3 regions of the Pectobacterium cacticida genome follow, and region 2 is predicted to be linked to each of the others. Evidence: predicted binding sites of a transcription regulator. Region 2 holds the regulator's gene; each other region holds the start of a gene.
The links. The regulator Fur, encoded in region 2, represses iron uptake genes when iron is present. The targets are predictions, from matches to a motif close to ATAATAATGAGAACNACTATCAA.

Region 1 (9,988 bases), 1.2 Mb from region 2:
ATTAAACGTCATGACAGGTTACGCGCCGAAACCCTTCTGAGGTTTCCTAACGTGAGCCGTTGCCTGCGTCAGACACGTTAACGAGATAGGTTTTTGAGTGAAGCCCCTGTTGACCAGGGGCTTCGTCGTTTTTGGTAGCCGCAGCGCAGAGGCTAGCGTTGGGAGGTTATCGCGGGGCGCTAAGGCTAGGCGTTTGCTCGGTAAAGGCGATGCTGGCGGGTGTTTCCTCCTGCTGAGAGTTAGCCAGACGGAAAACAGAGACCGCCTGTTTTAACAGTTTCGCCTGTTCTTCCAGCGAATCAGCCGCGGCTGCCGATTGCTCAACCAACGCGGCATTTTGCTGCGTCGTGCTGTCCATTTCAACGATCGCCTGGCTAATCTGACTGATTCCCCGGCTTTGCTCATCTGATGCGCTGGCGATTTCGCCCATAATGTCATGGACCTGCGTGATTGAGGTGACGATATCATGCATGGTTTTACCTGCATTGCCGACCAATACCGCACCGTTAGAAACCTGATTAACCGATTCAGAGATCAGGCCCTCGATTTCCTTCGCGGCCTGGGAACTGCGCTGCGCCAGATTGCGGACTTCACTGGCGACAACGGCAAAGCCTCGGCCTTGTTCGCCCGCACGAGCGGCTTCCACCGCGGCGTTTAATGCCAGGATGTTGGTCTGGAAGGCGATACTATTAATAACGGAGGTAATTTCTGCGATACGCTTAGAACTGTTTTCAATTGCGGTCATGGTTTGCACCACGTCATTGACCTGTTCGCCGCCCTGTTTTGCTGTTTGAGATGCGCTGATTGCCAGCTTGTTGGCGTGGTGCGCGTTATCCGCATTTTGTTTCACCGTTGCGGTCAATTGTTCCATGCTGGCAGCGGTTTCTTCAACGGCGGCGGCCTGTTGTTCGGTACGTGATGAAAGGTCTGTATTACCGGCGACAATCTCGCTTGACGCGTTAGATATTTGGCTGACGCCGACGCGAATGTCATCGATCATATCGTGCAGGTTGCCATTCATTTTCGCCATGGCGCTCATCAACTTGCCCAGTTCATCCTTACGCGTGGTGTTGATGGACTGGGTGAGGTCGCCCGTCGCGATTCTTTCTGCCATACGCAGTGTATTACCGAGTGGGATGGTAATCTGGCGTGAAATAAGCCAGGAAATCAGCATACCGAGCAGTAACGTAATCAGCGCCGTAACGCTCATTTGCAATGTGGCTTTCTGAATTTCTGTCTGCGATTCGATTAACTGATCGTCGAGCAGGGATTTAATCACGCCGTTTAACTTATCGGCGACAACCTGCATTTGATCCGCTTGCGCCATCTCTTCCTGATAGGCGGGCGCATAGGCCAGAACCTGCTCTTCATAATTATTTACGATCGACAACACCGGAGCCAGCGTCTCACGCTGTTCGGCAGACAGGCTCTGGTACAGGAAGGTCAATGCCGTTTGTGCCGCATTGATCGCCTCCGTCAGGTTTTCTTCGGAAGCTTTAGTGGTAGAAAGCAATAATCCACGTGCGCTATGGCGGACGGCGGTCAGTTTTTGGTTCAGATCAGAGAGTAATAATTGAAGATTAGCGCTATTGTCTGTTTTTAATTGATCGTTAAGCGCTTGCAGATGCGTTTCCATTGCTGACATATTCCAGCTTTTTTTAACGTCATCTTTCTTCTTTACAGCGTTAACGTAATTATTTTGTTTTTCCTGATAGCTGGAAATTAATGAAGGGATACTGGCTATTTTCGTGGCATCTTTTTCCTGCCAGTGAAATGCTTTCGCTTTTTCCGCAAGCTTGCTTATATTGACGATGTGCTCAATATTCTTTTCCATATCACCCGGATTATAGGTGGTGCCATATAATGCACGATAATATTTAGCCTGATTAATTTCATCATTGATATTATTGCTTAAATTTATTTTATTAATATTATCTTGCAGCGCGCTAATATGCATGATGCCCGCCCCCGCAATCGCCAGGGTCATCAGCAGAATCAGGAAAAACCCCAGACCTAATTTTTTGCCGACGTTTAGATTGTCAAAATTCATTGCCATCACATTCCACCACCAAATTGTATTGAGTCAAATTCACTATCCTGATGCGCGCTTGAGGCGCGGTGTCAGCATCTCGGATTACCCCGCTTGCCAAGCCTATCCTTGCTAAATACATGATAAAAAGACGCGGTAGGTATCGGCACATGACTCTGAAACTTTATGAATGATCCATGGTTTTCGATTGAAGTTGCCGGAATGTGAATAAATATGGCTAAAGTGCACAGAATTGAATGGTGAAAATGGATAGTGGAAAGAGAGGCGAAATTCACAGAAAAAATGCAATAAAAAACTGGAATAGCCCAAGACTATTCCAGTTTCGATATCACTACAAACGGAGCCTAATAAGGATTAGCCACCGTCGGTTTTATTTTTTCGCACTAGCGAAGCGAGCCGCGGCTTCGTCCCAGTTAACGACATTCCAGAATGCTTTGGCATAATCTGGACGGCGGTTCTGATATTTCAGGTAGTAGGCGTGCTCCCACACGTCGAGACCGATAATAGGATAGCCAGAAACGCCGGAAATGGCTTCTCCCATCAGCGGGCTGTCCTGGTTTGCTGTAGAGACGACAGCCAGTTTGCCGTCATCCTTCAGTACCAGCCAGGCCCAACCAGAGCCAAAGCGGGTTGCCGCCGCTTGTTCGAATTTTTCTTTAAATGCTTCGACGCTGCCAAAATCACGCTCGATGGCGGCTTTCAGATCGCCCGTCAGCGTAGTACCTAATTTCAGGCCTTTCCAGAACAGGCTGTGGTTAGCGTGGCCACCCGCGTTGTTACGCAGCGCGGTTCTTTTCTCGGCAGGGACTTTATCCAATTGAGCGATCAGCTCTTCAACAGACAATTTTGCCAGCTCAGGCAGAGATTCCAGCGCGGCATTGGCATTGTTGACATACGCTTGATGGTGTTTTGAATGATGGATTTCCATCGTTTCTTTGTCGAAATGCGGTTCCAGTGCGTCATAAGCATATGGCAGCGATGGCAGTGAGTAACTCATGTTTTGCATCTCCATGGTAAAAAAAATGTTAAGGCACTGTTCTTATGAGTGCCGTCTAAGCAATACGTTCATTATAGTTAATTAAATGATATTGAAAATGATTATTCTCGGGCGGATGCCGATAATCATAAAGCTTCACCATATGATAACAAACGCTTATGCCATAAGCGCACGTCGTAGAAACAAATTAATCTATACACTCTCGGAGAAACCGCCGCGACGAATTACGGTCGTGCTCATTGATACAACCGTTGCGGATGTGTGTAGATTGTCGCCTGTCCTGGTCGGCAAAAACCGACCAGCGTCAGGTTGCAGCGTTGGGCGACTTCTATGGCGAGCGATGTGGCGGCTGACACGGCAAAGAGGATTTCCACGCCGCACATGGCCGATTTTTGCACCATTTCATAGCTAGCACGGCTGGACACCAGTGCGGCACCTTGTTGCCATCCCTGTTTTGCCCGTGCGCCAAGCAATTTATCTAGCGCGACGTGGCGGCCAACATCCTCGCTTCCGCCTGATAAGCCGCCGTCGGGTGTGATCCAGGCCGCAGCGTGCGTGCAGCCGGTTATCTGCCCTATCTGCTGCACATCACGCAAGCGCGTCAGCGCGTTTGCCAGTTTGCCGAGGGAGAAGGTTTGCGTAAAAGGGAGGGGCGTTATCGGTTTGCCAATTTCCGCGAGCTGTTCCACGCCACATACTCCGCAGCCCGTGCGGCCATCCATCGCCCGACGTTGCGCTTTTAACCCGGCAAAACGTCGGCTCGAAAGTTCAATTTGCACTTCGATGCCGTTGCAGACGGGCAGAACATCAATCCCGTAGATATCGGCCGGTGATTGAATAATGCCTTCCGACAAAGAAAACCCAAGCGCAAAGTATTCCAGTTCTTTCGGTGAGGCCATCATGACCACATGCGATATGCCGTTATAGACTAGCGCGACAGGCACCTCTTCCGCCAGCCAGTCAGGCTGTGACTGATGTAGCGAGTCAGGATGGTAAACCGGAAATTGTGTTGCGCCCTCTAGGGCGGCATTCGCGTCTACATGCACCTTTTCCACCTGAAATACCTGTATGTTAACGATCTGAGAAAGTAACAGTATTATTTCATCGCCGTAAAAGGGATGCGAATTTTTCTGGTGAGAAGAGGTTGTGCATGGCGGAGAAGATTGGTTGGATTGATAACCTACGGGCGTTGGCCTGCATAATGGTTGTCCTGATTCACAGTACAACTTACACGATTACGGCGGGCGGTGTGCCGGGCGATGTAGCCTGGGAGGTAGCGAATATTCTGAACGCGGCATCGCGCGCCTGTGTGCCGCTGTTTTTTATGATCTCTGGTTATTTATTCTTTGGTGAACGCCGTGCGCGGAAGAAACATTTTTTGCGTATTGGTGCCTGTGTGTTTTTTTACAGTGTGGTTGCGCTGATCTATATTGCGACGCTCACGCCGATTAACGGCCTGAATGCACTGCGCGACGCGCTGCAAAAGCCGATCTTTTATCATTTGTGGTTTTTCTACGCGCTTATGGTGATTTACCTGCTCTCTCCCCTGATGACCATCAAGCCGGTATCGGGCAAATATGTTGCGATTTTGATCGTCTTGCTGGGTGTTATCGCCAATCCGAATATGGGGCAGGTGGAATTCGGGGGAGTGACGTTATTACCGGTGAATCTCTATATTTATGGCGATACATTTTACTACATACTTTATGCCGTACTGGGGCGAGCGTTAGGTCAGCTGGTTATACCGAAGAAAGTCGCCTATGGCGCCACCCCCTTCTTTTTCGTCTGTGTCGCACTGATCGCACTAGGGACGAAGCGGCAAACATTATTGAATGATGCGTTTACCCAGACGTTTTACCTTTACAGCGGGCCATTGGTGTTTCTGGCGGCGGTCAGCCTCTTGTTGGTGTTCAAACATTACTTTAGCCAGCGGGTTTTGCCCGGTTTTGCCGCCATTTCACGTCATTCTCTGGCGATCTATGGGTTCCATGCGCCGATCGTCCACTTTCTGCGTACGCATGAGGTGATGCCGCCAGATCATCCGGTTCTAAGCCTATTTTTTATTTTTGCCATCGCGCTGGCGACCAGCTTGCTGCTTTCGATGGCGTTGCAGAAAATCGATACGCGGCGCTGGGTGAGTTGATGGATTCGCTGCGTAGCGTGCTGATAGCAATCTCACTAACGAGCGGTGAAATGCGCGAATAGGACGGTTGGCCACCCACCCAGACAGGCGTGGGCAGACGCGCTAGCCATTGCGGTTGTTACCATGTTGGCGCTGGTCCGTGGTTATGTCGGCACGCGCCAGTAATCGTAGTCGATGTGCTCAACCTGGAAATTGGCATTCTCTTTATCGCCAGTCAAACGAGTGGCAATGGTAAAGGCAAAATCGAATGACACGCCCAGCCCTTTACCGCTGATCAAATTGCCATCTTCTACGACCTTCTCATTGACATAAACACCATCGGTTACGTCCTGCCATAAATCGCCGGAGCAGACATAACGGCGGCCTTTTAGCAGTTTGTTTCCCCCCAGAACGCGGGCGGCGGCGGAGCACAGTGGACAGATGAGTTTCCCCGCCTCGTCATGGCGGCGGATAAACTCGACAACCATCGGGTTTGCGGCCAGATTTACCGTGCCCTGTGGGCCGCCGGGGATGACCACGGCATCAAATAATGTGTTTTGATTTCTTTCCAGAAGAGCATCGGCAAACAGTCGAATATGGTGATAACTACTCAGTTCCAGTCTGTCATGGCAGGACAACATGGTGACTTCTATCTTCATACGGTGCAGTACATCAATCACCATAATCGCTTCTGCTTCTTCAAATCCGGGAGCCAGCAGAACGGCGACTTTCTTAGACATAGCATCTCCAACGATAGGCAAGGAAAAACATTAACGGTAGAACAATAGCAAAGAAATAACATAAAAATGAAACGATGTTTTATTAATGTCGAGCGGGTCGCGTAAACGATGTTTACTGTTTAGCTTAAGAAGAAGATAGCGCTATAATCGTCGGCTTGGCTGTGAACCAGCTATGCATTTTTTTACACGAAAGCCTGTCTCTTCTCTTCCTGTACCGCTAAAAAGATGTTTAAATTATCACTCATTTATTTTGCATAAATATTCATTATGAGCGTGTTGATGAGTGGTCACTGATCGGTACGCTTGCCATGAGAGATGCACGGGTCACGGACGTTCATTAATATATGGCGTAACATAATGGTGTGAGCGACGACGCTCCTATCCATAGATCTTTCGAGCAGGGATTACATTTATGACAACGATTCTCAAGCACCTTCCGGTTGGTCAACGTATTGGTATTGCATTTTCCGGGGGGCTGGATACCAGCGCCGCGCTGCTTTGGATGCGTCAAAAGGGCGCGGTACCTTATGCTTATACCGCGAATCTGGGTCAGCCAGATGAAGATGACTACGAAGAAATCCCGCGTCGGGCTATGGAATATGGCGCGGAGAACGCTCGCCTGATTGATTGCCGTAAGCAACTCGTGGCTGAAGGTATCGCGGCGATCCAGTGCGGCGCCTTTCACAATACCACGGCGGGCGTGACCTATTTCAACACCACGCCGCTAGGCCGCGCGGTTACCGGGACGATGCTGGTTGCAGCGATGAAAGAAGATGGTGTGAACATCTGGGGCGATGGGAGTACTTACAAAGGCAACGATATTGAGCGTTTCTATCGCTACGGCCTGCTGACCAATGCTGAATTAAAGATTTACAAGCCGTGGCTGGATACCGATTTTATTGATGAATTGGGCGGCCGTCAGGAAATGTCCGAATTCATGGCGCAGGCCGGGTTCGGTTATAAAATGTCTGCCGAGAAAGCCTATTCTACTGATTCCAATATTTTGGGCGCGACGCATGAAGCGAAGGATTTGGAATTTCTGAATTCCAGCATCAAAATCGTTAACCCTATTATGGGGGTGAAGTTTTGGGACGAAAACGTTAGCGTTCCTGCCGAAGAGGTGACCATCCGTTTTGAGCGCGGCTACCCGGTTGCGCTGAATGGCAAGACCTTTACCGATGATGTCGAGCTAATGCTGGAAGCGAATCGCATTGGCGGCCGTCACGGGCTGGGTATGAGCGATCAGATCGAAAACCGTATTATCGAAGCGAAAAGTCGTGGCATTTATGAGGCGCCGGGTATGGCATTGCTGCATATTGCCTATGAGCGCCTGGTAACGGGTATCCACAATGAGGATACCATTGAGCAATACCATGCGAATGGTCGCCAATTGGGTCGTTTCCTGTATCAGGGACGCTGGTTTGATTCCCAGGCGCTGATGCTACGTGATGCGTCACAGCGCTGGATCGCCAGTGCTATCACCGGTGAGGTGACATTAGAATTACGGCGTGGCAATGATTATTCGATCATGAATACCGTGTCTGACAATCTGACCTACAAACCGGAGCGTCTGACCATGGAGAAAGGCGATTCTGTCTTCTCGCCAGATGACCGTATTGGTCAATTGACCATGCGCAATCTGGATATCACCGACACGCGCGAAAAACTGTTTAGCTATGTTGAAACGGGTTTACTGTCTTCCTCCGCCAGCACGGGTTTACCGCAGGTTGGTCAGCTACAGGATAAAGCAGAGAAATAATACCCAACCAAGTAATAAAGTCATCCGGAACCGTTCGCGCTTCCGGATTTTTTATATGTCACGTAACCCATCGGGAATGATTTACCTGCGATATTCCCTGGCATATGAACTCTTGCTGACAGTGTAGTTTGCATCTGTACAACGGTCGTAGAAAGCGACAGAATACAACAACAATACGCTGATAGTGTTACTCAAGGGCGAAAAGATGTAGTGGATGATGTATCTGTTTTTGTGATGTCTTGATAAAGATTTTTAATGGAGGAAAAATGTTAGAAATATTCGATGTAAGTTACGCTCAATTGTCAGAAAAAAAATCACAAGAGCTATTTACCCTAAGGAAAGAGACGTTTAAAGATAGACTTGATTGGGCAGTACAGTGTACTAACGGGATGGAGTTTGATCAGTATGATAATGAGAACGCAACCTATCTTTTTGGTGTCGAAGATAACAAGGTGATCTGTAGCTCTCGATTAATCGAAACAAGATTCCCTAATATGATTACAGGTACGTTTTTTTCCTATTTTAATAGAATTGATATCCCTGAGGGAAATTATATTGAGTCAAGTCGTTTTTTTGTTGATAAAGCACGATCTAAAACTATTCTAGGAAATTCTTATCCCATAAGTATGATGTTTTTTCTAGCGACGGTCAATTATTCAAGAAGTAAAGGTTATGATGGCGTTTACACGATTGTCAGTCATCCCATGTTTACCATATTGAAACGTTCTGGCTGGAAAATTTCTATTGCCGAGCAGGGACTGTCAGAAAAACAAGAAAAAATTTATCTATTGCATCTACCTGTCGACAAAGAAAGCCAGGATACACTAATCCATCGTATAAATCATAAACAAGAATTTGTAGAAAGTAACTTGCGAAAGTGGCCACTATCTTTCGAACCTGTGATTAAATCGGTCTTATAAGTTGTAATTCAATGCCAAGCCTAATTGCATGTTTGGCGTTTAACACTCCAAGTTTCTTTACAACATTACCAATATGGAATTTAACAGTACCTGTTTTAATTCCTAAGATTAGCCCTATTTCTTGATAAGTTTTTCCCATGCTGGCCCAGTAGAGGATTTCGTTTTCCCGTTGAGAAAATATATCTTTATTGTTCGATCTTTCGTCTTCTTTGTTCTTTACCATCTCTCTATGCAGAGAGATGGTTTCAGCATGAATATTCATTAGCATCATTTGTAATTTGTCTTTATTACTTTCTATAACTTCGTCGATATTAATTACATTAGACTCATCTATCATAATAGATAACATCACTAAATTATTAGTGTGATCATGGAGAACAAAGGTATAACCATTGGTAATGTTATGTTCTCTCGATAAACTGAATATCTTTGACATTTTCAGTTTTGAGCTGATCAGTAAATCTTCATTCCAAGGGAACGGGGTTATTTTATTGAGCGCGGCAATGACAACAGGATCAATGTGCTGATAGTTATTGGCACGGTATATTTCTCGCCACTTGTCATGATGATTAGAGATGATAAGTATCTCTGTGGGCTTCTTTTTGTTTAATACCATATAGGAGTATTTTATGTCGCCGTAGCGGCTTAATTCAGTATCAAATCTATTTTTTATTATCCTGCTTATAGTTTCATTGTTGGAAAATAATTGCGACATCTCATAACCTCAGCCTAAAAATTCAACGTCCTGTAATGGAAAAAGTATATACCTATCACTGTAAGCATATCTATAGGAACCTATATCGATAGTAATAACTATACCTTAGTATAGCTTTTATCTGGGCTGAAAAAACATACAATCACTTGACAACATTAAGAGCGTAAAGCAAGAAAATAAGCCAGCGCTTGAGTAAACGTGATGATTAGCTAACACCAGGGAATGCTAATTAAACGACTATTATCAATAGCATAATAATATTTATCTCCTTTACGGCCTGCGCAATGTTGCAGGCCGATTTGTTTCCAGTGGCGATCCTCGTATCAGGATAATGGATTCACCTGTCGTGGCCCCCCGGCCTTGTCTATCGTGCCTTCCCCCAGCATCCTACGCTTTTTCAATACCCCATACCGATTGCATCTTCCCACTGTTCAGCAATATTTTGCAAAACTGTTACATCCAATGTCCTCAGTATGATTTTTTTGCCATTTGCTAGACTGAATTGGCAATCATGAAAAGGTAAATGCGGCGCAGATCGCACAGCATGGTAAAATTCACAAAAAAGACGTGTTTTTTTAACAATTCGTTTATCTATGGAGACGCCTGCCATGAACACCCTACAGAAAAAGATGTACATCAACGGTGAATTTGTTGAAAACAGAAGCGGAAAGTGGATCGATGTCAT
Region 2 (9,988 bases):
AATGGCACGCGCGCCTCTACGCCCCAGGCCGACATTGCTTTGTTCGCGCGTGCGCAGTCATACTGATGGAGCGCCAGCAGTTTACGTACCGTCTCTTCATGCAACTCTTTGGCGTTTGGCGCCTTATGGAAATAAAGATATCCGCCGAACACTTCATCAGAACCTTCGCCGGAGAGCACCATTTTAATGCCCATTGCTTTGATTTTCCGTGACATCAGGTACATGGGCGTTGAGGCGCGGATAGTGGTGACATCGTAGGTTTCGATGTGATAGATCACGTCGCGGATCGCATCCAGCCCTTCCTGTACGGTGAAGTGAATTTCGTGGTGTACGGTGCCCAAATGGTCAGCGACTTCCTGCGCTGCTTTCAAATCCGGCGCACCTTCCAGTCCGACGGCAAAAGAGTGCAACTGAGGCCACCAGGCTTCGCTACGGGCGTCGTCTTCTACACGACGAGCCGCATATTTTTTGGTAATCGCAGAGATAATGGAAGAATCTAAGCCGCCAGAGAGCAACACGCCGTAAGGAACATCGGACATCAGGTGACTTTTTACGGCTTCTTCCAGCGCTTCACGCAGTGCGTCTTTATCCGTTTCATTGTCTTTGACTGCGTCGTAATCAAACCAATCGCGGTGATAATATTCGCGAATTTCGCCGTCTTGACTCCATAGATAGCTGCCAGCCGGGAATTCTTTAATCGTGCGGCAAACCGGCACCAGTGCCTTCATTTCAGAAGAGACGTAGAAGTTACCGTGCTCATCGTAGCCCATGTACAACGGAATGATGCCGAGATGGTCGCGACCAATCAGGTAGGCGTCCTTTTCACTGTCGTACAGGACAAAAGCAAACATACCTCGCAGTTCATCCAAAAAGGCCGGGCCTTTCTCCTGATATAGCGCGAGGATGACTTCACAGTCTGAACCTGTCTGAAAGCTATAACGGTCGCCATATTGTTGGCGTAATGCCTGATGGTTATAAATCTCGCCGTTAACGGCGAGAATGTGGGTGCGCGCCGCATTGTAGAGGGGTTGAGCGCCGGTGTTGACATCAACGATAGATAGACGTTCGTGGGCCAGGATGGCTTTATCGCTGGCATAAACGCCGGACCAATCTGGCCCGCGATGACGCATTAAACGAGATAATTCCAGTGCTTTCTTACGCAGTTCAGCCGGATCGCTTTTCAGATCAAGCACCCCAAAAATAGAACACATATACCACTCCCAATAATGACAAATTCAATTGCTGTAACGTTGATTTAGCATCAAAACGCTATGAAAATTCAATATTACTTAATGAAAAAAGTTGATTTCCCGATATTTCGATAATTATTTCGCTATTCTGATGATGATTGTTTAATTTTGATGGGCGGAATGGTTAGGTTTTTAGCGATTACATAATCATGTCAAAATCAACATTACGTGTGTTCAAGCAACTGTTGCAGTAAAACGCCATTTAACATGGCCCGTTTAGCCAGTGCAAATGCGCCAATAGCGGAAAGATGATTAAGACTGGATGTGACAATCGGCAGGTTATGACGAAATTCTTTTAACACCTGCGTATTGATACAACGTTGGATCGCAGGCGTGAGTGTTTTTTCTGCTTGAGTAATTTCTCCGGCAATCACCACCTTTTGCGGATTGAACAGATTGATGGCGATAGAGAGCGCCTTGCCGAGAGTGATTCCCGCGTGTTCAATCACCTCCTGCGCCAGAGGATCGCCACGATTCGCTGCCTTACAAATGGCCGTAATTGTAACGTCATCAACAGAAAGCTTGCTGGGGTAGCCCTGACGCAGTAGGTGATGTGTTCGCTGTTCAATAGCCGTATTGGATACGACAGTTTCTAAACAACCAAAATTGCCGCAGTGACAGCGGTTACCAAGAGGATCGATCTGAATATGGCCAATTTCACCCACATTGCCATTACTGCCGAGGAAAATTTTGCCGTTTACCAGGATGCCAGCTCCCGTGCCCCGATGAACACGAACCAGAATGGAATCCTGTGAGTCACGGGTAGCGCCGAAATAGTGCTCCGCCAGTGCTAAACTGCGGATGTCATGGCCGATAAAACTCGTGATAGTAAATTGACGTTGCAAGTTATCTACCAGTTGCCAGTTATTCACGCTAATGTGCGGCATATAGCGAACAATACCAGCCTGCGGATCAACCAATCCCGGCAGCACAACAGAAATTGCAATGAGTTCGCGAATGCGGTGCTGATGATGAGCGATGAAATCGCTAATAGCCTGGAATAGGGCCGATTCCAGCGTGTCTTGTGTGTTTTCTTGTAATGCGTAATGTGCTTCTTCCAGCGCCTTACCCTGTAGATCGTACAGCGCGATAGTGGCATCGTAGCGGCCAAGGCGCACGGCTATCGTTTGAAAAAGGCGATTTTCCGTAATAATGGAAATGGCGCGCCGACCGCCGGTAGACGCTTGCTGATCGACTTCTTTGATCAGACCGCGCTCCAGAAGTTGACGAGTAATTTTCGTGACGCTGGCGGGGGCAAGTTGGCTCTGTTCTGCGATTTGAATGCGCGAGATCGGGCCATGCTGGTCAATCAGGCGATATACTACCGCGCTGTTTAATTGTTTAACTAAATCGACATTCCCTATCTGCGCCTGTTCGCCAGTGGTCATGAAAAAGTACTCGCTTCTTTTATCAATATATTGCTTCGCCAACGTGAAGTTACCCGAAGTGGAATACCTGGGGTGACATCGCCATGCGCTAAACGTTTTACGCTATCCCCAAACAGGGTTACCGTTAACAAACGTCTTGACAATGCGATAATCACGGTCAAAGGCGGTCAGGTTTGCCACTTTACCGCTTTCAATACTGCCTAATTGCTTATCGACGCCAATGGCGCGAGCGGGATAAAGCGTCGCCATTCGGATGGCTTCATCCAGTGCGATCCCTGCGTATTTGACGCTGTTGTGTATGGCATCGATCATTGTCAACGCAGAACCACTTAGGGTGCCATGTTCATCGACGCAAATGCCATCGCGGTAGTATATGGTTTTCCCGGCAAAAATGAACTGGTCAATATCTGCGCCCGCAGGTGCCGTCGCGTCAGTAACCAGCACGAGTTTATCGCCCTTGATCCGCTTGCTATTGCGAATATTGGCCCAGTCGACATGTCGCCCATCCGCAATAATACCGCAATAGACTTCCGGAGCATCGTAAACCGCGCCAACCAGACCAGGCTCACGTCCAGTCAGTGGCGGCATGGCGTTGAACAAGTGAGTCGCAAAACGAATACCGGCAGCGAAGCCGCGTTTTGCCTGTGCCCAGGTAGCGTTGGAATGCCCGGCGGAGACGATAATACCTGCCGCCGTCAGTTGGTGGATAACCGACGGATCGACTTCTTCCGGTGCGAGCGTGATTTTTGTAATGGCATCCGCATTGGCACAGAGAAAGTCGACGAGTTCCCGCGTTGGCTTGCGGATAAAATGGAGGTCGTGCGTGCCTTTCTTAATCGCGTTTAGCCACGGCCCCTCAAGGTGTAGCCCTAGCGCTTGATGCTCATTTTGCAATAACCACGCTTTCATGACGTTAATGCCGTGTTTTATACACGCGTCGCTGGAGGTAATTAGCGTGGGTAAGAAACTGGTACAGCCTGAACGCTGGTTTGCCTGTTGCATGATTTCCAACGTTTTAACGGAAATGGCGTCCAATGAGTCGTTGAACTGCACGCCGCCGCATCCATTCAATTGAAGATCGATAAATCCCGGTGCGAGAAACGCGCCGCTGAGATTATGTTGAACCATGCCTGTAGGCAATTCGGCAAGCGGGCAAACTCGCTCGATTAGCCCATCGGCAATCACAACGGCGTGATTGTCCAGAATCTGATGACCGGTGAAAATCCGGCTGTGGGTTAACGCGTACATCATCGACTCCCGCATCGGTTAGAGGTTTTTCATACTTTCCGTTTCTAACTCACGGAAATATTTGACAGTCTTTACTTTCAATTCCATCGTCGAAGGCTCATCGCACACCATGATGGCTTTAGCATGAAGTTGCAGACAACTGATAGTCCACATATGGTTGACGTTACCCTCTACCGCAGCCTGTAACGCTAATGCTTTATTGCGACCGGTCACCAGAATCATTACTTCTTCGGCATCCAGTAGCGTACCGACGCCCACGGTGAGGGCAAATTTAGGCACCTGACTGACGTCCCCGCCAAAGAAACGAGAGTTCGCGATGCGGGTTTCTTCCGTTAACGTTTTAATGCGGGTGCGGGAGGCCAGAGATGAGGCGGGCTCATTGAAGGCGATATGCCCATCATTGCCTACCCCCCCCATGAAAAGATGGATTTTCCCGTAGGACTTTATTTTCTCTTCATAGCGACGACATTCTGCTGTGGTGTCTTCTGCGTTTCCATTCAACAGGTTAATGTTTTCACGCGGAATATCAACGTGGTTGAAAAAATTCTGATACATGAAAGTATGATAGCTTTCTGGATGATCGGGCGGCAGGCCGACGTATTCATCCATATTGAAAGTGACCACATGTTTGAAGCTCACCAGACCAGCCTGATGCATGGCGACCAGAGATTTATAGGCTTCCAGCGGTGAACTTCCTGTCGGCAACCCCAGGACGAAAGGGCGGTCGGCCGTAGGCTTGAAAGACGTAATTCTCTCGACGATATGACGGGCGGCCCATTTCCCCACGTCGGCGGCGGTAGTTAATGGAATGAGTCTCATCATGGTTCTCCTGAAGTCTAGTGGATGTGAATACGCGATGGTATGCGCTGCGGCAGTGAGCGTGCCCGCGTCGTAAAATTACTTTACTCTGTTTTTTTTATTCTTGAAATAAGATCGGAATTTAATTAGGTATAAACTTTAAATATGCCTTTTTTTAGTGGTTTTTATCACATAATTATCGAGTTTAATTTGCGGAGCGAATTATTTTGTTTACACTCCTTTTCAATCACCGTCATCACGATCTTTTGTAACATTTTTTCAGCAGCGGAGTGGATTGGCAGGTTAGTTTGCATCGCAATATTTCATTCATCTCATAATGATATAGAGAGGGAAAGGTGAGTATTCTAAATTATTTACAAAAAGTCGGCCGGGCACTGATGGTGCCCGTCGCGACGCTGCCTGCTGCCGCTATCCTGATGGGGATAGGTTATTGGATCGATCCGGTTGGCTGGGGAAGCGAGAATGCGTTGGCGGCACTTCTCATTAAGTCGGGCGAGGCGATTATCGGGCACATGGCGGTGCTGTTCGCGGTCGGTGTCGCTTACGGCATGTCGAAAGATAAAGATGGGGCGGCGGCATTGACCGGTTTTGTCGGCTATCTGGTGCTGACTACGCTGTGTTCACCGGCCGTTATCGCCATGATCCAACGGATCCCCGTTGAGCAAGTGCCTGCGGCATTTGGTAAGATTGAAAACCAGTTCATCGGGATCCTGGTCGGTGTGATGTCCGCTGAACTGTATAACCGCTTTAGTCAGGTTGAATTGCCTAAGGCGCTGTCATTCTTCAGCGGACGTCGCTTAGTTCCTATTCTGGTTTCTTTCCTGATGATCCTGGTGGCGTTCATTTTAATGTACGTCTGGCCGGTGATTTACAATGCGCTGGTGTCGTTTGGCGAACATATCCAACAACTGGGATCGGTAGGTGCTGGGGTTTATGCCTTCTTTAACCGCTTGCTGATTCCTGTTGGGCTGCATCACGCACTGAACTCCGTGTTCTGGTTTGACGTTGCGGGTATCAACGATATTCCTAACTTCCTGGCTGGCCAGCAATCTATTGATTCAGGGAAAGCTGTGGTGGGGATCACCGGGCGTTATCAGGCTGGCTTCTTCCCGATTATGATGTTCGGTCTGCCGGGAGCGGCGCTGGCGATCTATCACTGTGCCCGTCCTGAGAACAAAAGCAAAGTAGCCGGAATTATGCTGGCGGCGGGATTTGCGTCTTTTTTCACTGGGATCACCGAACCACTGGAATTTTCATTCATGTTCGTGGCACCGGTGCTGTATTTCCTGCATGCGTTGCTGACCGGTTTTTCCGTCTTCGTCGCGGCTAGTATGCACTGGATTGCCGGTTTTGGCTTTAGTGCGGGTTTAGTGGATATGGTGCTGTCTTCGCGTAATCCGTTGGCTACCGAGTGGTACATGCTAATACTTCAGGGGCTGGTATTCTTCGTTATTTACTATGTGGTGTTTCGCTTTACCATCATGCGCTTCAATCTGTTAACGCCGGGACGTGAGCTGGCTGTGAGCGGTAGCGAAGCGGATGGATATGATAAGAATACCGCGCCTGCGAGTGAGAAATCAGGCGATACCACGGCGTTAGCGCGAGGATATTTGCAGGCATTGGGTGGAAAATCCAATCTGATAGCTATCGATGCGTGTATTACACGTCTACGTCTAAATGTGGCCGATGCGTCTCTGGTTGATGATGAGCAGGCTAGGCGTCTCGGCGCGGCTGGGGTTATCCGTTTGAATAAGCAAAGCATACAGATTGTTGTGGGCACACAGGCTGAAGCGATAGCAACCGCGTTGAAAGCGGAATATAACAGCGTTTCGTAGAGCAATCTTGCTGGTTTTGCGACCAGATGGCGTTGATGGCATTCATTGGGTGAGGTGAGAGCCTCACCCATTCCCTTTGGGGAATAATTAAATGAAACTAACGGTTGTTTCCCAGCGTAGCTTGTTGGATCATTGCTAGTTATACGTCGTTTTAGCATTGAGGAATGAAGAATGAGTGAGGCTGAAGCCCGCCCAACCAACTTTATCCGCCAGATTATCGATGAAGATCTGGCATCCGGTAAGCATGACCATATTCAGACGCGATTCCCGCCAGAGCCGAATGGCTATCTGCATATCGGGCATGCGAAGTCTATTTGCCTGAATTTTGGTATCGCCCGCGATTATAACGGGAAATGTAACCTGCGTTTTGACGACACTAACCCGGTTAAAGAAGATATCGAATACGTTGAGTCCATCAAACGTGATGTTAAGTGGCTGGGTTTTTCCTGGAGTGGTGACGTCCGTTATTCCTCAGATTATTTCGATCAATTGCATGCGTATGCGGTTGAACTGATCGGTAAGGGACTGGCATACGTTGATGAACTGACGCCGGAGCAGATTCGCGAGTACCGTGGCACGTTAACGCAGCCGGGTAAAAACAGCCCTTATCGCGATCGCTCTGTACAGGAAAATCTGGCGCTCTTTGAAAAGATGCGCAACGGTGGTTTTGCCGAAGGAACCGCCTGTCTGCGTGCCAAGATCGATATGGCATCGTCCTTTATCGTGATGCGCGACCCGGTGTTGTACCGGATTAAATTTGCCGAGCATCACCAGACGGGCAACAAGTGGTGCATCTATCCGATGTATGACTTTACTCACTGTATTTCCGATGCCCTGGAAGGGGTCACGCACTCGTTGTGTACGCTGGAATTCCAGGATAACCGCCGTTTGTATGATTGGGTTCTGGACAATATCACTATCCCTTGCCATCCACGGCAGTATGAGTTTTCTCGGCTCAATCTTGAATATGCGATTATGTCGAAGCGTAAACTGAATCTGCTGGTGTCGGAAAAAATTGTTGAAGGTTGGGACGATCCGCGTATGCCGACCATTTCTGGTTTGCGCCGCCGTGGGTATAGCGCGTCTTCAATTCGTGAGTTTTGTGCCCGCATCGGTGTTACAAAGCAAGATAACATCGTGGAAATGGCGGCGCTTGAATCGTGTGTCCGCGACGATCTGAATGAAAACGCCCCACGTGCGATGGCGGTGCTGGACCCGGTCAAAGTGGTCATCGAGAATCTCCCTGTCGGACACGAAGAGTTTGTTACGATGCCAAATCATCCTAATAAACCTGAAATGGGGTCGCGGTCGGTCGCGTTCAGCCGTGAAGTTTATATCGATCGGGCGGATTTCCGAGAGGAAGCCAACAAGCAGTACAAACGACTAGTGCTGGGTAAAGAAGTGCGTCTGCGCTATGCCTACGTCATTAAAGCTGAGCGTATTGAAAAAGATGAGCAAGGCATGATTACCACCATCTATTGTCGTTATGATGCGGATACCTTGAGTAAAGATCCTGCTGATGGACGTAAAGTGAAAGGGGTTATTCATTGGGTTTCTGCGGCGCATGCGTTGCCAGCCCAGTTCCGTTTGTACGATCGTTTATTCAGTGTTGCCAACCCAGGCGCGGCGGACGATTTTCTGTCGACGATTAATCCAGATTCGTTAAAAATTACGCAGGGTTTTGTAGAAGCGAGTTTGGCACAAGCCGAAGCAGAGAAAGCGTATCAGTTTGAGCGCGAAGGTTATTTTTGTGCCGATCGGGTTCACTCCAGCGTAGAACACTTGGTGTTTAACCGCACTGTCGGGCTGCGTGATACCTGGGTAGGCTAGGATCATAGATTAAAGATAAAAATAAAACCGCCGCGGCGGTTTTATTTTTAGGTGGTCGATTTATCGTCATGAAGGGTTTCATCCTCTTGGCAATCACCTTCACTACAATGGCCATAGAGATACAAACTGTGGTTGGTCAGCTTAATGCCATGCCGTTCCGCAATGGCGCGTTGACGGGCTTCAATGTACTCATCACGAAACTCAATGACTTTTCCGCAATCGAGGCAAATCAGGTGATCGTGATGATGCTGCTGCGTCAGCTCAAAAACGGATTTACCGCCTTCAAAATTATGGCGTGTAACAATACCGGCATCATCAAATTGGTTGAGTACGCGATAGACGGTGGCAAGGCCAATCTCTTCGCCCATATCAATCAGTTTCTTATAAAGATCTTCCGCACTGACGTGATGGCAGATGGGGTCCTGTAGCACTTCCAGTATTTTTAATCGTGGAAGAGTGACTTTCAGGCCAGCCCTCTTTAATGCGGTATTATTGTCAGTCATGCGGGTTTAGTCCTGTTGCTTACTTATCAATGGAGGCTGCATAGCCTATGATATTAATCGGCTTAAAATGCAAAAACGTCTCAATTATAGAACCGTGCATACAAAATGAAAACAAAGGAATGTTAACAATAGTGTCCCTATTCACATAACTTGCAAACAACGCAATTCGTTGTTGATGAATGAGGAAAGGGTTATGCACACACAAAATTGATGGGATTATTGTACAGGTTTGTTGATAGAAATCGAAAAAATGTAGCGATTATTATGAAAGGTTTAACCTATGAATAGGTTTTGGCTCTGATGATCATTATCAGAGCCAATGGGTTTAGCCAATTAAGTCTTTCAAATTAAGCTCGTTGCTAATTTGATCGACCCAAGCGGTCACGCGCTCTTGAGTCAGTTCAGGCTGGCGGTCTTCATCAATGGCCAGGCCAATGAAGTGATTATCATCAGCAAGCCCCTTAGAGGCTTCAAAATAATAGCCCTCTGTTGGCCAGTGACCGACAATCGTCGCACCGCGTGGTTCAATAATGTCGCGGAGGGTGCCCATGGCATCGCAGAAGTATTCTGCATAGTCTTCCTGATCGCCACAGCCAAAGATTGCGACCAGCTTTCCAGTGAAATCAATTTCTTCTAATGTCGGGAAAAAATCATCCCAGTCACATTGCGCTTCGCCATAATACCAGGTTGGAATACCTAACAGCAGGATATCGTAACCTTCAAGATCTTCTTTACTGCTTTTGGCGATGTCATGGACATCAGCAACGTTGGAGCCTAATTGTTGTTGTATCGTTTTGGCGATGTTTTCCGTGTTGCCAGTATCGCTGCCAAAGAATATTCCGATGAGTGCCATGAATTGAATAACCTCTTGATTCCTAATGGTATTGGGTAATCTTTCGCCCGCTTATCCGCTAATAATAACAGACACTCACATCAGGAGAAACTCGTATCGCTAAGGATGCCTGAATCACGTTCATACGGAGGGGCGGGCGGTGAAGGTGCGCTCTGAAATGTGAGAAATGTGAAAAAACGAAACACGGATCAATCGACGCGATTGCGTACATACGGAATGTGCTTTATCTGGTGCGGAGTAAGCGGATTGGGAAAAGGGGCCA
Region 3 (9,988 bases), 1.9 Mb from region 2:
TAGAGGTCGACATAATCTAACCGAAGTTTCCTCAGACTTTCTTCCAGCGCTTTTTGCGGATGGAGATGATCGCTGTTCCAGAGTTTGGTGGTAATAAATACCTCTTCACGTGGTAGATTAGCGGCACTGAGCGCTTGACCAACGGCATCTTCATTCTTATAAATCGCGGCGGTGTCGATGGCTCGATAACCGAGCGACAATGCTTCTGTCACGGCTTTTACCGTGTCTTCACTGCTCGCGCGCCAGACACCAAGGCCCAACTGGGGCATGATATTGCCGTCCGCCAGCTTAACTTTTGGTTGTGTCATCTCATTCTCCTTTTATATCCGTTAATCCATCAACGCGTTATAGCATTAATTGGATGGATAACCTGTTCCTATTACGCTCATAAAATTATGATCATAAAACCATTAACTTCCACGTAAGAACAGGTATATGTCATGTAGATTAGTATAAAAAATAGCCACCCATAGCATAAGACAATAAAGCGAACGGCGGGTTCCCCTTGCCAGGCACTGTATCGAGACCGAGCAACGCCATCGTGTTTTCTCCGATAACCCGAATGAGAGGGGGAACGCCGTTAATGCGCCGCCTGATGATTGGCGGCGGCTGGGAGTGGGCATCCCACACGCTTCATGCTGTTGTCAGTCATCAAGATTTGGAGAGTGGCAGGCGTTACGTTCGCCTGCCAGAGCATGAAGCGTGGAATGCGGCATAGACTACTGATCCAGTTTAAAGCCCTGCTGGAGGATCGCGGGCAGGACTTTTGGAAAATAAATATGCTGATAGTAACTGGCGGTGTTGTTCCCCCAGTCTTCGCCGTCTGTGCGGCCGGTTTGTTGCCAATGTGTCATCAGCGTCTGGTTGTATTGCCTGATTGCTTCGGGCAGAACCTCCTGATGATAGGTTTCATCATGGCGGAATGACGTTAGCGGCAGGCGAGGTTTCTGATGTGCGGGATTATCCACGTAGCCTATCGTCAGGCCGACGACCGGGAACGTCAGTTCAGGCAGCGCCAGAAGGTCGATCATCGCCTGTGGCTCACGACGAATGCCACCAATTGGGACGATGCCTAACCCAAAAGAGCGTGCGGCTGCCATGAGCGTGCCGAGGGCAATGCCGACATCCGTCGTACCGGAGATCAGGCTTTCGATGCTTTCATGCGCATGCTGCTGCTTGCCGCTCATCGCAATGCCGACCTGCGTTTTGTGCATATCCAGCACGACGGTGATGAACACAGGCGCTTTTGCTATCCAGGGTTGCCCGCCCGCCAGCTCGGCAATACGCGCTCTGCGTTCCGGATCGCGAGTTACGATGAGCGACACTTGCTGAGAGTTCACGGATGTGGGCGCCAAATGAGCGGACTGAATAATCGCATCCAGAATGTCATCTGGAATATCTTTATCAAGATAGCTACGTTCACTGCGGTGTGAGGTGAACAATTCAATCGTTTTATTCATGTCTTACCTCAAATGATGAAGGGATGAATACAGGTTCAATAGTGTCATCAAACTATCAAAGACGTTCAATGCATATTTCTGCTCTACTTTTGCCTATTTCTACAAAAATAAGGAGAAAATGGTGATAATAAAGGACGAATATGTCATTTTGTTTCTCCTTAAAGGGCGACACGTCGGGTAAAAAAGTAGACCAGCAGCGAGGTGACACTATGTTTATGGAAAACCCCAGCAAGCAATATGTTCAACCAACAAAAACACATGCCCCCCTAGATCCGCTACAAGCGGTGCGCAACCGTATTGTGCAACAGGCAATCCGCTGTTCAACCCAAAATGGGGCCGCGCTTTCACTCGTGCCGCAGGTCAAAATTTTTTATACGGAACAACACCATCCGCGCGTGCCGGTCATGTATGAGCCGACGATTGTGATTATTTTTCAGGGACAGAAGGTAGGCTATCTGGGTGGGAAAACATTTCAATACGATCCAGAAAACTACCTGTTGATGACGGTGCCGCTCCCGTTTGAATGCGAAACGAGAGCCAGCCTTGAGAACCCGTTGGTGGGAATGGCGATTCGTATCGATATTCAGATGCTTCAGGATTTACTGATTGATATTGGTGACGACGACAGTGCCGTGCGCCCCTGCACTTGCACCTGTGGGGTGACGAGCGCACCGCTAAACAACGAGATCCTCTGTGCCGTCGAACGACTGCTGTACGCAATGGATAACCCGCGTGATGCCCGTGTGCTCGGCCCGGCGATAGTGCGTGAGATTATCTATTATATGCTTTGTGGTGAAAGCGGTGTTGCATTGCAGGCGCTGGTGAATCGACATACGCACTTTAGCCAGATCGCCAAGGTGCTGCGACGTATAGAAAACCACTACGCCGATAACCTGACGGTAGAACAACTGGCGGCTGAGGTAAACATGAGTGTCTCGGCGTTTCATCATAATTTCAAAGCGGTCACGAACACATCACCCTTGCAGTACCTAAAATCTTATCGCTTACATAAAGCGCGTGTGATGATGCTCAATGAGGGGTTGAGGGCCGGTATTGCCGCAGCGCGTGTTGGGTACGAAAGCATGTCGCAGTTTAGCCGGGAATTTAAGCGTTACTTCGGTGCGACGCCGAGCGATGAGATTGCCAGATTAAAAGGCGGTAACATAGCCGTTGAAGAAAATTAAAGACCCTAAGAACCTATCCCATCAGGGCTATTTTACTTGCCATTTTGGCCCTGGGCAGTGCTCGAAATCCTCACGTACTCCGTGTACGCTCCGGTTTCTGCGCGCTGTCCGTGACCAAACTGACAGCGACAATGACGCCTACTGGGATAGGCGCTAAGCCAGTCGGGGAGAGCCCTCTCAGACGACGGCACGCTTTTTTCGCCATATCACAATGGCCATACCGAGCAGGCCGCTAACCAGCAAAATCATAGGGAGCAGAATCAACGCCGTCATTACCTGGTCCTCATAGCGTTTGACTACCGGGATGTGACTGAGCGCATAGCCCAGCGAGACAATTCCTCCGACCCATAGCAGCCCGCTTAACCAGTTAAAAATTTGAAAACGTAGATTGTTTAAGCCGGAAATGCCCGCCATTGTTGGTAATAGCGTGCGGATAAAGGCCAGGAAACGGCCGACTAGCAATGCCGCGAGGCCGTGACGGTGGAACAGCAAATGAGCTCGCTGATGGTAATGGGCCGGAAGCTGCAATAGCCAACCCTTTACCATCCGTGTATCCCCCAGCCAGCGCCCTTGAAGGTAGCTAAGCCAACAGCCGAGGCTGGCGGCAACGGTGAGCAAAATCATGGTAGGGAAGAAGCTCATTACTCCTTTAGCAATCATAGCGCCGGTTAACAACAGCAGGCTATCGCCGGGTAGAAAAGACGCCGGTAACAGGCCGTTCTCCAGAAACAGCGTAGTGAACAGAATACCGTAAACCACCCAAATAATATGGGGATCGGCGAGCGCACTAAAATCCTGTTGCCAGAGCGCCTGAATAATGTCGTGAACCACACTCATATAACTTCCCGCCCGTGACGATATTCACTCTCTCAGGTTACGGCGCTAGAACGCTGAATCACCCGAAATCTCTTTGCAAAATATTGGTCGATGTTACGCCGCTTCCAAGCGCCATTTACGCATGTATATCCTACCGCCTGCTAAAACGTAGAGAAAACCTCGACGGCCAAGCCTTGCAATTGCCCGGCATTGATGTTGCTTTTCTAACCGTTGCCATGCTGTGCTGGCGGCTGCCCTATTGGATGTTCAGCCTATCGAAACCGGCCGCCAGATCGTCGATCAGATCGTCACTGTCTTCAAGCCCGATATGTAACCGGATGAGTGTGCCAGTAAAATCCACACCGCTAACCGGGCGGATACGTGCCAGCTCTTCCGGCTGGTTGGCCAGAATCAGAGACTCAAAACCTCCCCAGGAATACGCCATGCTGAAGTGCTCAAAGTGATCCAGATAGTGCGCCAGCGCTTCTTTACTCAACTTCGTCTTTAGCACGAAGGAAAACAAGCCGTTACAGCCACTAAAATCACGGACGTAGAACTCATGCCCTTTGCATCCCGGTAGCGCAGGGTGATTGACCACGGCGACCTCCGGGCGTTGCTCCAGCCACTTCGCAATGCGAATGCTGCTTTCCTGATGCTGTTTAAGCCTGATGCCTAATGTGCGCAGGCCGCGGCTGGCGACATAAGCGGTATCGGCATCCACCATTTGCCCCATCAGGTAAGAATGCTCACGCAGTTGCTCCCAGCAGCGTGCATTCGCCACCGCTGTGCCGAGCATGGCATCGGAATGCCCGACAATATACTTCGTCCCCGCCTGAATAGAGATATCAATATCGAAGTCGAATGCTTTGAATAAAATGCCCGCCGCCCAGGTATTATCGATCATGATAACGATCTCAGGATTGATTTGGCGCACGGCTTGAACAATCGCTGGCACATCCTGCACTTCCATGGTGATAGAACCTGGCGATTCGAGAAAGACAACCTTGGTATTGGGTTGGATCAGTTCAGCAATATTGGCGCCGATAAGTGGCGGGAAATAGGTGGTATTAACGTTCAACTTCTTAAGCACGGTGGTACAGAAATCCTGCGTGGGTTCATAGGCCGATTCTGTCACCAGAATGTGGTCGCCGGCCGCGACAAAAGAGAGGATCGCGTTAGAAATCGCGGCAGCGCCGCAGGGGTACAATGCGCAACCTACGCCACCTTCCAATTCCACCATGGCTTCCTGAAAAGAAAAATGGGTCAAGGTGCCGCGACGACCGTAGAACAGCGCGCCTTTCGCGCGATTAACGGTGGCATGTTTCTTATCTTGTACGGTATCGAATACTAGGGAAGAAGCCCGTTGAATCACGGGATTGACGGAACCCTGGGTGAATTTCTTACTGCGTCCCGCGGCGACTAACGCAGTTGCCGTTTTTTTGCTTGTCATAGCCACTACCACCTTTTTTACTCAACGCTACTGATGACTCACTTCGCCAGCGATTCTTGCTAGAGCGCATAGGGGATAGTGAAGTCGGGTTGGATTGATACGAGTACACATTAACCTCTACGTTATCACGGCTTGGGCGGCCTGTGGGCGGGTTTTTAACGATCGGTAATCTCCAGAAAAGTTGTCAGAATGTCGGGAAAATGCGTTATCTGGTGTAAATAATAATGAGAACGACTATCAATTCGTTCATGGTTTGGTATTATTTTGGGCTGCGTTATTGCGACATGATACCTGCGGACATAGGCAGGTAGGATTCAGAATGAATAGTGGAGGCACAGCGTGAAGACGGCTGTCGATAATAGAATTCAACAGGTGTTAATGACCTGGCAACAAAAACGTGGCGCATTTAGCGCATTTTCCCGTAGCGTGCTGGCTATTCTACTTTTTACGGCGGGGCTATGTGGAAATGCGTTTGCTGCACCCGCGACGGTACCGCTAGCGACAGAAAATACCGCACCCACGACGGCACCGTCAGCGGCAGGAGACGCAACTCAGCCAGCAATGCCAAATCCTTCTACGCCTGCGACACCCGATACGACGTCAGCGCTTACGCTGCCAGCGAGTGCGGCGGCGGGGAGTAATAACCTGATGCAAACCGACTTATCCGTCTGGGGTATGTATCAACATGCCGACGCCGTGGTGAAAACGGTGATGATCGGTTTGCTGCTGGCCTCGGTGATTACCTGGGCGATCTTCTTTAGCAAAAGTGTCGGCATGTCCGGCGCTAAACGCCGCTTGCGCCGTGAATATCTGGCGCTGGAACAGGCGAGAACGCTGGAGGAGGCGCTGGATACGGCTGAAGCATTCAAAGCTGGCAGCGTCGCACAGCAATTGCTGGCGGATGCGCAGAACGAACTGGAGCTTTCCGCACGTTCTGATGACAATAACGGCATTAAAGAGCGTACCGCATTCCGTCTGGAGCGCCGTGTGGCAGCTACTGGCCGTTATATGGGGCGAGGAAATGGCTATTTGGCCACGGTCGGTGCGATTGCGCCTTTTGTCGGCCTGTTCGGTACGGTATGGGGCATCATGAACAGCTTCATTGGTATCGCGCAAACGCAAACGACAAATCTGGCGGTTGTCGCGCCAGGGATCGCAGAAGCCCTGCTGGCGACGGCGATCGGCCTGGTCGCGGCGATCCCTGCGGTGGTTATCTACAACGTTTTTGCTCGCTCGATTGCGGGCTATAAAGCGATGGTCGGCGATGTGGCGGCACAAGTACTGCTGTTGCAAAGTCGCGATCTGGATGTTGCCGCCAGCCATGAAAATCTGGCGGCATCGGCGGCGCATAAACTGCGGGTGGGTTGAGTCATGGCGATGCATTTGAAGGAGGACGTGAATGATGACGGCGAAATGCATGACATTAACGTCACGCCGTTCATTGACGTCATGCTGGTTCTGTTGATTATCTTTATGGTTGCGGCACCGCTGGCCACGGTAGACATTCGTGTCGATCTGCCTGCATCCTCGGCCGCGCCGCAACCGCGACCGGAAAAACCGCTTTATCTGACGGTAAAAGCGGATAAGCAAATGTTTCTGGGGGAAGAGGCGATCAACGAGCAGTCGCTGGCTCAGGTGCTGGATGCGAAAACTAACGCTAATAAAGAAACGACAATTTTCTTCCAGGCGGATAAAAGCGTCGATTATGAAACCATCATGAGTGTAATGGATTCACTGCGTAAAGCGGGTTACCTTAAGGTTGGCCTGGTCGGCGCGGAAACGGCCGCCGCTAAATAACGATTGAAGGCGGTTTAAGAAAGAATGCGGGATGAGCAACCGGGGAATCACGTCCAGCTCAATCCGCATTCTTTTTTTACACCCATCGATCGGTGTTACGTTCTGGAGGCGCAATTTGAGCAGGCGCTATGCCCGTGAATCAGGGTGACGCCAGTGAATACGTGTTGGAATATAGCGCTGAACGTCTTCAAGCGGCTGTTGCGCAATCAGGCTTGTTACCATCTCAAAGCTACTGCGCGCCAAATTTTCACAATCCTGCGCCACGGTATCGATCTTCAACGGTAGACAATCAAACAGATAGTGATCGTCAAAACAGCATAAACGGATACCGCTTTCCATCAGGTCATGCTGGTTCATATAACGCAGCACGCCCTCCATCAGGCCGCAGGCGGCGACAAATAGCGCTTGCGGCGGGCGCCCCAGCGTGGCGCACAGTTGGGCAAACATTTCATAACCCGAGCTGGAATGGTAGCTACCGTGAAGAATCCATTCGGGTTTGCATTCGATTCCCGCACGTGCCAGCCCGAGCTGGAACCCCTCCAGACGGTGTCGCGTCGGGGAAATCCGCGGTTGTCCACCGATGAAATAAAACTCATCATGATGCTGGCGGGCGATACGTTCGATCATTTCCGCCGTTGATTCTACCGCCTCAGAAATCACCATTGGCAACGTGGAGTGACCGATAGCACGGTCAAACAGCACAACAGGCAACTGCTGATTAATCTTCTGGTATTCAGTATCGGTGAGCAGGCTGGAGGCGACAATCAGCCCATCGACCTGACGCTGCACCAGGCTGTTGACCGCCATCATTTCCTGACTGGCATTTTCATCGGTGCAGGCAATCAGCAACTGTAGCCCGGCTTCCCGGCACAGCATCTCTAACTCACGGGAAATGACCGCAAAACCATAGTTAGTCATTTCCGGCACCACCAGCCCCAACGTATTGCTACGTGAGGAGCGCAGTGAACGGGCGTGAATACTGGGCTGATAACGCTGCTCATGTGCGATGGCCAGAATGCGATCGCGGGTTTCATCAGAAACACGGAACTCTTTACTACGCCCGTTGAGCACCAGACTGGCCGTGGATTTAGACACCCCAGCCAGTGCGGCGATATCACTGATTGTTATGCGTTTAGTCGGTTTCACCGCGAGGTCTGCTATCAGAAAAAAGAGACGCTATTCTATCACGCATGGCGCTAACAGCCAGTGTTGTAGCGTTAACTGCCCGGAACCACTGAATGTCATCATCGCGTCGTTTTCCGAAAAATAGCGCGCGGACATCACGGCCTCACCCTCATTGATGAACACTTCAATGCTGGATCGATCGCACAATAGCTGCAATTGGCGAAGAGGGCCGCGCCAGTAGCGATGTTCGGGTTCACCTGTGCGCCGATTGTGTCGGCTCATGGTCACTCGTTCCCCATCCCAACAGAGCACCAGTTGAGAGGCGAGGCTGAGCTGGAATTCACCCTGAACGGAAATAATAGTTTCTGCGCTACACATACGCAGCGGCGCGGCGTAGTCGGCAGTTCCCTGCCAAGTGACATGCTGCCTGCGTAGTTGTTGCAGTTCGCGCGCGGGACGTTGGTAAATACGATCGCCGTGCAGCGTGAGTTCACGCGGACAGGTCATGGTATGGATCCAGCCGTAATCGATCGTCGGTTCAAAAAATTCGTTATCGTCAGGAATTGACATCCAGCCGAATAGCAAACGCCGCCCGTCTTCACTCAATGTGGTTTGCGGCGCATAAAACTCGAAACCGAGATCCAGTTCCTGGAAGCCTTGATGTGAATAAAGGCCGTTTTGGTAATCGAGTGAACCGATGAAATAACCGGCCTGAAAGGTATTCAGATAGCGTTCATCTTCGGCAGGGATGCCTTGCGGACAACAGATCAGGATATCGTTGCCGTCTAATGGAAACAGGTCAGGGCATTCCCACATGTAGCCAAATTCACCAAGTCCACCCAAACGCGAACCGGCGATCTCACCGATCTTTTCCCATGCGAGCAGATCTTCAGAACGGTAGAGCAGCACCTTCCCCTGAAGATCGCGATCCTGTGCACCGAGCACCATGTACCAGCGGTTATCATGACGCCACACTTTCGGATCGCGGACGTGACCGGTGTAACCGTCGGGAAGCGTCAGAACCGCCCCTAGCTTGTCATATTCGCCGTGAGCGTTTTCGCGAGCGAGACATTGAAACGCGGTGCGTGAACCATCGTCATACTTCACATTGCCGGTATATATCAGCACGATCGCGCCCCGATCGACGACAGCGGAACCGGAATAACAGCCGTGGCTTTCATAGCTTTCGCTCGGCACGAGCGCGACGGGTTCATGACGCCAGTTCACCAGATCGACAGAACTCCAGTGCCCCCAGAATTTTGCCCCGTGGGCACAGGCGAGAGGATTCCACTGATAAAACAGATGGTAGCGCCCATTATGGTGAATAAATCCGTTCGGATCGTTAAGCAAGCCAACGCACGGCGACAAATGCCAGTTTGGGCGATAAGGATCTTCCTGTTTGCGTGAATGGGCAGACATCAGGGCGAGTGCCGTGCGTTTTAGCAAGTGGATTTCCTTCATTATTCGCTATCCGTTTTATATTTCAGCAGTAAGGAAATAACAAAGGCGGCGCCGAACGCAATCAACATTCCAATCAAATAGTTGAGCATGGAGTTCCCTTGTACGATGGCCAACCCCGGAAAACCCGTCAACCCGACCGCCGTCATATTAACGTGATTAAACACGACCCATGCGCCGCCGAGCGCGCCGCCTGCCAGTGCCGCCAGAAACGGCTTAATGAAGCGCAGATTGATACCAAAGATCGCGGCCTCCGTGATCCCCAACAGGCAAGAAAGCCCGGCCGGGACGGCAATGGCGCGTGTTTTGGCGTCGCGTGTTTTGAAATAGACTGCCAGACACGCGCCGCCCTGCGCCACATTCGCCATTGCCCAAATTGGTAATAGGAAGTTGACGCCGATAGTCGGGTTGCCAAGTAATCCAGCTTCAATGGCATGGAAGCTGTGGTGAACGCCCGTAATCACAATCACCGAGTAGAGGCCGCCGAACAGCAAACCGGCCAGCCAGCCGGCGTGGGCAATGAGCGTGCTGAGGACGAAAGAAATACCGTCGCCCAGCGCGCGCCCGGCCGGGCCGATGATTAGCATGGCGACGAAGCCGGAAATAATCACGGTTAAAAATGGCGTCACGATGATGTCTAGCGCGTCAGGAACGACTTTACGCAGGCGCTTTTCCACGGTACTCATGAACCAGACGGC

Region 1: the regulator Fur is predicted to act here: its motif matches at 3,133-3,155, upstream of sodA (superoxide dismutase [Mn]).
Region 3: the regulator Fur is predicted to act here: its motif matches at 5,129-5,151, upstream of exbB (tol-pal system-associated acyl-CoA thioesterase).

The regions. Positions count from the first base shown of each region.
Region 1 covers NZ_CP133656.1:3,908,955-3,918,942, reverse strand. The annotation lists gene RFN81_RS17830 (YibL family ribosome-associated protein) at 1-40, shown strand, start outside; gene RFN81_RS17825 (methyl-accepting chemotaxis protein) at 167-2,056, opposite strand; gene sodA (superoxide dismutase [Mn]) at 2,421-3,047, opposite strand; gene fdhD (formate dehydrogenase accessory sulfurtransferase FdhD) at 3,284-4,117, opposite strand; gene RFN81_RS17810 (acyltransferase) at 4,198-5,190, shown strand; gene RFN81_RS17805 (DJ-1/PfpI family protein) at 5,334-5,909, opposite strand; gene argG (argininosuccinate synthase) at 6,322-7,668, shown strand; gene RFN81_RS17795 (acyl-homoserine-lactone synthase) at 7,935-8,588, shown strand; gene RFN81_RS17790 (helix-turn-helix transcriptional regulator) at 8,572-9,303, opposite strand; gene RFN81_RS17785 (hypothetical protein) at 9,701-9,913, opposite strand; gene aldA (aldehyde dehydrogenase) at 9,912-9,988, shown strand, end outside.
Region 2 covers NZ_CP133656.1:2,713,285-2,723,272, reverse strand. The annotation lists gene asnB (asparagine synthase B) at 1-1,211, opposite strand, end outside; gene nagC (DNA-binding transcriptional regulator NagC) at 1,415-2,638, opposite strand; gene nagA (N-acetylglucosamine-6-phosphate deacetylase) at 2,741-3,886, opposite strand; gene nagB (glucosamine-6-phosphate deaminase) at 3,905-4,705, opposite strand; gene nagE (N-acetylglucosamine-specific PTS transporter subunit IIBC) at 5,041-6,540, shown strand; gene glnS (glutamine--tRNA ligase) at 6,712-8,370, shown strand; gene fur (ferric iron uptake transcriptional regulator) at 8,418-8,873, opposite strand; gene fldA (flavodoxin FldA) at 9,199-9,726, opposite strand.
Region 3 covers NZ_CP133656.1:515,766-525,753, forward strand. The annotation lists gene dkgA (2,5-didehydrogluconate reductase DkgA) at 1-308, opposite strand, end outside; gene RFN81_RS02435 (hypothetical protein) at 584-718, shown strand; gene RFN81_RS02440 (NADPH-dependent oxidoreductase) at 720-1,460, opposite strand; gene RFN81_RS02445 (AraC family transcriptional regulator) at 1,676-2,644, shown strand; gene RFN81_RS02450 (DedA family protein) at 2,822-3,481, opposite strand; gene metC (cystathionine beta-lyase) at 3,717-4,910, opposite strand; gene exbB (tol-pal system-associated acyl-CoA thioesterase) at 5,250-6,278, shown strand; gene exbD (TonB system transport protein ExbD) at 6,282-6,707, shown strand; gene RFN81_RS02470 (substrate-binding domain-containing protein) at 6,834-7,853, opposite strand; gene RFN81_RS02475 (glycoside hydrolase family 32 protein) at 7,884-9,293, opposite strand; gene RFN81_RS02480 (sucrose-specific PTS transporter subunit IIBC) at 9,293-9,988, opposite strand, start outside.